Regions from separate parts of the Bacillus sp. PK3-037 genome, predicted to be linked through region 2. Evidence: riboswitches for the same ligand, from Rfam matches in the RefSeq annotation. Region 2 holds a riboswitch; the other holds the start of a gene.
The links. Region 2 has a riboswitch for S-adenosylmethionine ahead of metK (methionine adenosyltransferase). Riboswitches for the same ligand answer to the same signal wherever they lie in the genome.
Positions count from the first base shown of each region.

Region 1: another riboswitch for S-adenosylmethionine. It lies ahead of mtnW (2,3-diketo-5-methylthiopentyl-1-phosphate enolase); the one in region 2 lies ahead of metK (methionine adenosyltransferase).

Region 1 covers NZ_CP096408.1:2,677,644-2,682,122, forward strand. The annotation lists gene mtnD (acireductone dioxygenase) at 1-365, opposite strand, end outside; gene M1D69_RS13665 (methylthioribulose 1-phosphate dehydratase) at 381-1,010, opposite strand; gene mtnX (2-hydroxy-3-keto-5-methylthiopentenyl-1-phosphate phosphatase) at 968-1,675, opposite strand; gene mtnW (2,3-diketo-5-methylthiopentyl-1-phosphate enolase) at 1,672-2,889, opposite strand; SAM riboswitch class I at 2,973-3,073, opposite strand; gene M1D69_RS13680 (aminotransferase class I/II-fold pyridoxal phosphate-dependent enzyme) at 3,112-4,308, opposite strand; gene M1D69_RS13685 (carbon-nitrogen family hydrolase) at 4,401-4,479, shown strand, end outside.
Region 2 covers NZ_CP096408.1:1,148,952-1,153,430, reverse strand. The annotation lists gene metK (methionine adenosyltransferase) at 17-1,219, opposite strand; SAM riboswitch class I at 1,388-1,527, opposite strand; gene pckA (phosphoenolpyruvate carboxykinase (ATP)) at 1,726-3,309, shown strand; gene M1D69_RS05960 (DUF2584 domain-containing protein) at 3,349-3,591, opposite strand; gene M1D69_RS05955 (alpha/beta hydrolase family protein) at 3,643-4,416, opposite strand.

The sequences.
Region 1 (4,479 bases), 1.5 Mb from region 2:
TTGCCTTGAATGACGAAAATTCCGTGTCCGCTTACAATAAAACGGACTTCATCGTCTGTATGGTGATGTTCTCTTTTAAAGTTTTCTAGCAGTTCATCCAGTTTCGGATTAGCGTCAGACAGAGAAATAACATCTTGGGCTTTGTAGCCGCGGCGGGCTGAGATATCTTTAATTTCAGCATCGAAGGTGTCAAGAATTTGCTGTTTTTCTTCTTCAGACAGGTCATATTTTTCTGAAAGCCGTTCAGGGAGCTTGGCGATATCCCATTGCTCATAGATCACCTCTTGGCTGTCCAGAAAGCTTGCCACTTCCTCTTGATTTTCAATCGTTGTATTTGCTTCATCATGAATTCGAATTGTTGCCATTTGCGGTTCCCCCTTTTATTTAACCAGCTGATGCCGGAGTGTTTTCAGCTTCAAATGATAGCTGAATAAAAATTCATATGCTTCAAGCACTCTTTTCGCTTCAAGTGCTGTTCTTCCCCAAGCAGTAATGCCATGGTTCCTGATCAGGACAGCTCCTGAATCTCCAGTAACTTGATCCGCGAAAAGCGTTGCGAGAGTCGGAATATGAGCCGGATTTTCTATAATTGGGATGGACACTTCTGCATTCTCTTCCCACAGGCCGAGCGCTTTTATAATTTCTTGGCCTTTAAAAGTAATTTGGTTTTGATCGCCATACAGCTCTGAGATGACGTTATTGTTGACCGTATGAACATGAAGACAGCATCCGGCATTTGTTTTATTGTACAGATGCGTATGCAAAAGCGTTTCCGCTGACGGTTTCAGATGATGCCCCTTTTCGGCAGGCTCTCCGTTCTGATCCACCAACAGGAAGTCTTCATCCGTTTCTTTTCGTTTATCTTTTCCGCTCGCCGTTACGAGAAATTGCAATGGCTCATCAGAAACCTTGATGGACAGGTTGCCGCTTGTCGCTGGAAACCAATCTCTTTCTGCCAATTCCCGTTTTACTTCGGCAAGCTCGAGCCACCGCTCTTGTTTTGCAGCCATTTCTTTACCTCCGTTACGTCTTCAATCGCTTTCTTTATTTCGTGAAAATCACGGTATGGGATATGATTCAGATGATGCTCCTTGCATTCATTTAATAAATAATCCCTTGCAAAGCAAAGATCAGACAGCTTTGCCGCCTCTACATCGGTAACGGAGTCACCGATCATGATGATATATTGATCAGGCTCAGAAAGCTCGTTCATAACAGTCGGCTTGCAGCACCCGCATTGATTTGTGCATGTGCCTTTGCAAGAATGAGGCCAATCAATATGAATGAATTCGTTCTCGAATGACGCACGGTTGCAATAAATATGATCTTTCTCAACAATTCCTTCAAGCAGCGGATAGACAAAAAAGTCCATTCCCCCGCTTACGACATAAAACGGGAGTTCATGCTTGTTAACAAATGCGACAAATTCCCGAAAGCCGTCCCGGATTTTTGCGTCTTCCAATACGAATCTCGTAATCTCCTCTTTTAAGCTGCTCGGCAGAAGGCCGAACATTCGTCCGACGCCTTCTTGGATCGACATCGTTTTGGAGAGCACGCCGTCTTTTAACGCCGTCCACTCCGGCGGAGCGAATGTTTTCATAATGTTTATAATGTTGTCGTTCATCGTGATGGTTCCATCAAAATCACATATAATGAACGGTTTTTGAGTCGTCATACGGCTTCAGCCTTTCCCCATTTATCAAGCGCAAGCTTCAAATCTTCGCATTGACCGGCTTTTTCTTCAATCGGCTGCGCTTCCAAAACCGCATCAATAATAGCTCTGAACGCTTTGCCCCCGCCTTGGGCGCCGTTTGGATGTCCGTGTATGCCTCCTCCGGCGTTAATAATATGATCAATGCCAAAATCACGCATGAGAAGCGGAACCATACCAGGGTGAATACCGGCGGACGGAACGGCAAATGTCTGGTTAAATACATCTTCTCTTACGCATTCTTCATGAATCGCCAGCGCGTCTTCTTTCGGAAGCGCAACTGAGCCATATGGAGAAGGAAACAGACTGAAGTCAGCGCCGCAATATCGGTTTAATTTTCCGAGCAAAAGGGCATGGGAAAACCCGTACAATGGTGAGGATGTAAATGCCCCGCTGACTGCCGGATGCGCCATAATGGGGATTGATACGTCCGGATCTTCCGCAAGGCTTTGCATGACGTCCAAACCGTAAGCGAAGACATTCAATAAAAGCGCATCCGCTCCCAACTCAGCGGCGCGTCTTGCTTTATCTTTAAGCTCAGCCGTTCTTCCAGTCAAATTCACTGCATACAGCGTTTTATGGCCGGTCTGCTCGTATGTTTCTTTCAAAATTTGTTTTCCCTCTGTAATTCTTGTTTCAAAAGGTGCTAAACCCGTCTCAAAGAAAATTTCATCGTCTTTGATTACGTCAACCCCGCCGAGCGCCTGCTGCCTGAGCTGTTCTTTAATATCACTCAGGTCCCTTCCGATGACCCCTTTAAAAATGCTCATTAACAGCGGTCTTTCAAACTCTCCAAGCATCTTCCGGATGCCGTATACGCCAAACTTCGGACCCGGAAGTGTTCGCTTAAACGCTTCAGAAAATTCGAGATCTATCAACTTGATTTTTCCGTCCAACGACAGCTTGCCAAACACAGTTGTCAGCAATGCCGGAATATCCTGTGAGAAATTTACCTCGGGATAGGCAATTGTGATAACCGCTTGTTTCCCTGATGCAAGATGTCCCTCTCTCTCCTCGACCTTTACAACCCGTCCCTTATGCTTTTGCATCTGCTCCTGCTTCACCAGAGGCAGATCAGTCCAAGAGCCCACCGTCAATCCTGTTGCGATTTGTTCTGCTTTTTTCTCCGTGTCGGCTCCCGGCTCGGTCAGGAGATATGTTGCTAATAATTCACTCATGCCAGAGCTCCTTTCATTTTTTAACCATATAAAAAACCTCTTCAAACAGCTATGCGTCTAAAGAGGTTTCGTTTCTCGTCCGAATCTTATCTCTCAGCCGCCAGCTGCAAGAATTAGCACCGTGCTTTACAAGTCGGTTGCCGGGCTTCATCGGGCTCGTCCCTCTGCCTGCTCTTGATAAGAAAATATAGATTTTATAAATTATTTTGAATTATCCCACCGTTAAAGAATCTTGTCAATGCTTTTTTGGGTAAACAGGTTTAGTTTGCCAATTCGATGAGCTGCTTCTTTAAGCCTAGCTTCACTCGTTAAGAGCCCCACTCTGACATACCCCTCGCCATATTCACCAAACCCGTTTCCTGCTGCAACCGCGACATTCGCTTTTTCAAGCAAGAGATCTGAGAATTGCTCAGAGCTATAGCCTTCAGGCACCGGCAGCCACGCAAAAAATGAACCCGCAGGCGCTGTTACATCCCAGCCGATTTCCCGGCATGCTGCTATCCAAGCGTTGCGCCTGCTTTCATATCGGGCATTTTGCTCCGCTACGCATGTCTGCTCAGATAAAAGTGCCGCCTCGGCAGCCTGCTGGGTTGCTTTGAAAAGACTGACAAACATATGGTCTTGATAAAGATTGATCGCTTCTATGACCGAGGCGTTACCAACTGCAAAACCGACCCGCCAGCCCGCCATATTATATGTTTTGGACAGCGTGTAAATTTCTATTCCGATATCCTTAGCGCCTTCAGTCTGCAAAAAGCTCAAAGGCTTGTGTCCGTCAAAGCCGACTGCACCGTAAGCAAAATCATGGACCACACAGATTTCGTTTTCTTTCGCAAAACTCACCGTTTCTCCAAAAAATTCTGCGGTAGCGACGGCTCCAGTCGGATTATTCGGATAATTCAAGTACATCAATTTCGCTTGTTCTCTTACGTCAGGCGAAATGCTTGCGTATTCAGGAAGAAACGCCTTTTCCTTAGTGAGCGGCATCATTTCCATTTTCGCTTTCGCAAGCGTGACACCGGACCAATAATCTGGATAGCCGGGGTCAGGAACCAAAATCGCATCCCCCGGATTTAACAGGCATTGCGGTAGCTCGACAAGACCGGCTTTCCCGCCGAATAATACGGCTACTTCAGTTTCCGGATCAAGCTGAACGCCGTATTCTCTTTTATAAAATGCCGCCGCTGCTGATTTCAGACTGTGCGAACCTCGAAATGAGGAGTATTTATGATTTTCAGGCTGAGCAACGGCTCGCTTCATTTCCTCCACAATATGCTCGGGCGTCGGCTGATCCGGATTCCCCTGCCCCAAATTGATGACATCATGTCCTTCCTTCAGCTTTCGGTTCACTTTCTGCACAAGAGAAGCAAAGAATTGTTTAGGCAGTTCCTGCAGCACTTGAGAATGTTCAAATTTCATCTGTTTTCACCTTCTAAAAAATCTTGAAATGATAGTCCAGTATCATATATGGTTAAAGGAAAAAAGTAAAGAAAAATATGGGGTGTTAAAAAATGAAATGGACCATATCTTGTCTTCAATTTGATATTTCATACGGAAAACCTTCTGAAAATATAAAAAAGGCTGAATCTT
Region 2 (4,479 bases):
GTAAGCGGCTATAAAATTATTCTCCTAACGCTTCTTTACGCAGCTGTTCCGCTTTGTCTGTACGCTCCCACGGAAGGTCAACATCGTGGCGTCCAAAGTGGCCGTACGCGGCAGTCTGTTTGTAGATCGGACGGCGTAAATCAAGCATTTTGATAATGCCGGCAGGTCGTAAATCAAAGTTATTGCGCACAACTTCAATCAGTTTTTCCTCCGAAGCTTTTCCGGAACCGAACGTGTTGATTGAGATAGACACAGGCTGTGCAACACCGATCGCGTAAGCAAGCTGCACTTCGCAAGAATCTGCAAGCTCAGCCGCAACGATGTTTTTCGCAACGTATCTTGCAGCATAAGCAGCTGATCGGTCTACTTTCGTCGCATCTTTACCAGAGAACGCGCCGCCGCCGTGACGTGCGTAGCCGCCGTACGTATCAACGATGATTTTACGTCCTGTGAGCCCCGCATCCCCTTGAGGTCCTCCGATGACGAAACGGCCTGTAGGGTTAATGAAGTATTTTGTTTCTTCATCAATTAATTCTTCAGGAACAACCGGATTGATGACATGTTCTTTAATGTTGCGCTGAATTTGCTCAAGCGTAATTTCAGGGTGGTGCTGAGTTGAAATAACAATCGCGTCAATGCGGACAGGTTTGTTATTTTCATCATACTCAACCGTTACCTGTGTTTTGCCGTCAGGGCGAAGGTAAGGAAGAACATCTTCTTTACGCACTTCACTCAAGCGGCGGGCTAATTTATGAGCAAGTGAAATTGGAAGAGGCATAAGCTCTTTCGTTTCGTTGCACGCATAACCGAACATTAAACCTTGGTCACCCGCTCCGATTGCTTCAATTTCTTCGTCGCTCATTGTGCCTTCACGGGCTTCAAGCGCTTGGTCTACACCCATCGCGATATCAGCAGACTGCTCGTCAATTGATGTTAAAACCGCACAAGTTTCCGCATCAAATCCGTATTTTGCACGTGTGTATCCGATTTCTTTAATCGTTTCACGAACCGTTTTTGGAATGTCAACATACGTAGAAGTTGTGATTTCTCCGCTGACAAGAACCAAACCAGTTGTCACAGATGTTTCACAAGCAACACGCGCGTTAGGGTCTTTCTTTAAAATTTCATCTAAAATGCTGTCAGAAATCTGGTCACAGATTTTATCCGGATGCCCCTCCGTAACAGATTCTGATGTAAATAAACGACGATTTTTACTCATGATTTGCTTCCTCCTGCACAAGGCCTCCCGAAAGACCTTATATATATGATACGGAACTCGCTCCCTCTTATACAATGTTACGTTTATATTAGAGATGTTAATTGGCATATTTATGAAATAAAAAAACCTTTTCCGTTCGAGGAAAGGGTTTGGTCTTTGTGCCTTTCACTCTTATCGCTCAAGGAATCATTCAACCTTGCATCAGGTTAGCACCTTGGTTGTCTCACACAATTTGAACATAATGAATAATAGAGAAACCGGTTGCTGGGCTTCATAGGGCCTGTCCCTCCGCCAGCTCGGGATAAGAGTATCCGCTCAATGAAATATCTTATCGTAAAAGGGTTTGCAATGTCAATATGATTCAGAAGAAATAGGCACCTATATTGAGGGAAAACAATGGAAATGCACACACAAAAAACGATAAATAGTATAGACTATTTGAAAATATATGTTATACTAATTCACAATTAGCAAAACACAAATAAAATGATAAAGGAAGGTTTCTTATGAACTCAGTTGATTTAACCGCTGATTTGCAAGCCTTATTAACAAGTCCTAATGTGCAGCATAATTTATCTGCAGCTCAGCTTACAGAAAAAGTACTTTCCCGCAGCGAAGGCATTTTGACATCGACGGGTGCCGTCCGGGCGACCACAGGCGCTTACACGGGACGTTCGCCGAAGGATAAATTCATTGTAGAAGAAGCAAGCACAAAGAGTAAGATTGATTGGGGTCCGGTGAATCAGCCTATTTCCGAGGAAGCGTTTGACCGGCTGTACACGAAAGTTGTCAGCTATCTGAAACAGCGAGATGAGCTGTTTGTTTTCGAAGGATTTGCCGGTGCCGATGAAAAATACAGACTGCCGATCACCGTCGTTAATGAGTTTGCATGGCACAATTTATTTGCCAGACAGCTGTTTATCCGTCCTGAAGACAATGATAAAAAAACAGTCGAACAGCCGTTTACCATTCTTTCCGCTCCACATTTTAAAGCGGACCCAAAAACAGACGGCACACATTCAGAAACCTTTATTATTGTTTCTTTCGAAAAGCGTACGATTTTAATCGGCGGAACGGAGTATGCCGGAGAAATGAAAAAATCGATTTTCTCCATCATGAATTTCCTGCTGCCTGAGCGAGATATTTTATCCATGCATTGCTCCGCTAATGTCGGTGAAAAAGGCGATGTCGCGCTTTTCTTCGGCCTGTCGGGAACAGGAAAGACCACCCTTTCGGCGGATGCTGACCGGAAACTGATCGGTGATGATGAACACGGCTGGTCGGATACCGGTGTCTTCAATATCGAAGGCGGATGCTATGCCAAGTGCATTCATTTAAGCGAAGAAAAGGAACCGCAGATTTTTAAAGCGATTCGGTTTGGATCCGTTCTCGAAAATGTTGTTGTAGATGAAGATACGCGTGAAGCCAATTACGATGATTCCTTCTATACAGAAAACACACGTGCCGCTTACCCGATTCATATGATTGACAACATTGTCTCTCCGAGCATTGCGGGCCACCCGTCAGCGATTGTATTTCTGACGGCTGATGCATTCGGCGTTCTGCCGCCAATCAGCAAGCTGACGAAGGAGCAGGCGATGTACCACTTCTTAAGCGGTTATACGAGTAAACTAGCCGGAACCGAACGCGGCGTCACGTCTCCTGAGACGACATTCTCCACATGCTTCGGTTCACCGTTCCTTCCGCTCCCGGCTCATGTATATGCGGAAATGCTCGGCAAGAAAATTGACGAACACGGCGCAGACGTTTACTTGGTCAACACAGGCTGGACCGGCGGCGGCTACGGCACAGGCGAACGCATGAAGCTTTCATACACACGGGCGATGGTAAAAGCAGCGATTGAAGGCAAATTAGAAAATGTGCAAATGACCACTGACGATATTTTCGGTCTGCACATCCCGGTTCATGTTCCGGGCGTTCCCGATCATATCCTTCAGCCGGAAAACACGTGGAATAACAAAGAGGAATACAGAGAAAAGGCTGTGTATCTGGCAAACGAATTCAAAGAAAACTTCAGAAAGTTCACAAATACAGATGCCATCGCGCAAGCGGGCGGGCCTCTCGTATAAAAAAGCAAAAGCCAAGAGCAATTAAGCTCTTGGCTTGTTTTAATTGACTGTATGCAAGGAAGTCAGCTTGTACGTAATGATTGTCCGCCCATCTGTCCATTCAAGCTTCTGCACTTCGGCTGTGCCTGACTTTTCACCAAACTTTGTTTTGCTGACATCCATCGGAATCTCCATTGGATAAATGCGATACCCGTCTTTCTCTAATCTGAATATATTTTCATCTATGCGAACTTCTTTTCCTTTTGTCACAATCAATGTATTAAATTCAACAGGCATTCCCAAATTGAAATCCCCTTTCGTTCTCTTTTTTCTATATCATAACATATTTCACCGTCAGCGGTTTTTCATCCACTGCGTGAGCTGCCGCACAATACGCCGGTTTTCCTTCGGCGGAAAATAATGTGTGAATGTACTGTAGTACCACGTCTCTACAGGCTTGTGCAGCTGTTTTAATTTCTCCTCAAATAAATACGAATGCTGAATGGAAACGTTTTGATCTTTTTCTCCGTGAATTAATAAAACGGGTGCCTCAATTTTGTTCACTTCGTCAAAAGGCGTTCGCCATTTGTATTCGTCAGGCACCTTTTTCGGCGTTCCCCCAATCACTCTTTTCATCATTCTTCGTAAATCCTGCCGCTCTTCATATGTAAGAATCATATCACTGACGCCTCCCCACGAAACGAATGAAGCCGCTTGCCGTCCCATTTCAATCGCAGTAAGCATTCCCATAATGCCGCCTCTTGAGAAACCGAAAATATGAATTCTGTTCTTTTTGACTTGCGGATGCTGCTGAAGCAGGCGAAAAGCGGAAAAAGCATCCTCTCTGTCTTCTCCTGCAAAATCCTCGTTGCCCTCCCCTCCCTGGTTCCCTCTGTAAAAGGGGGCAAATACCACAAATCCTTGGGACGCAAACTGGATAATTCGGCCCGGTCTGACCATTCCAACACTTTTAATACCGCCGCGCAAATATAAAAATCCGTCATATTGCCCAGGTGCCGCCGGCTCCGCCAGCAGCCCTTTCACTTTTAAGCCATTTGAAAGGTAGCAGATGGTAAACAAGCGCACATGCCGGCTCGGCGACGGAAATCTTCTTTTCTCAACAATCAATGCTCCCGCCTCCTTTTTTCTTTATTCTTTCCTGCCTTTAAAAATAAATCCTGTAACCCGGAT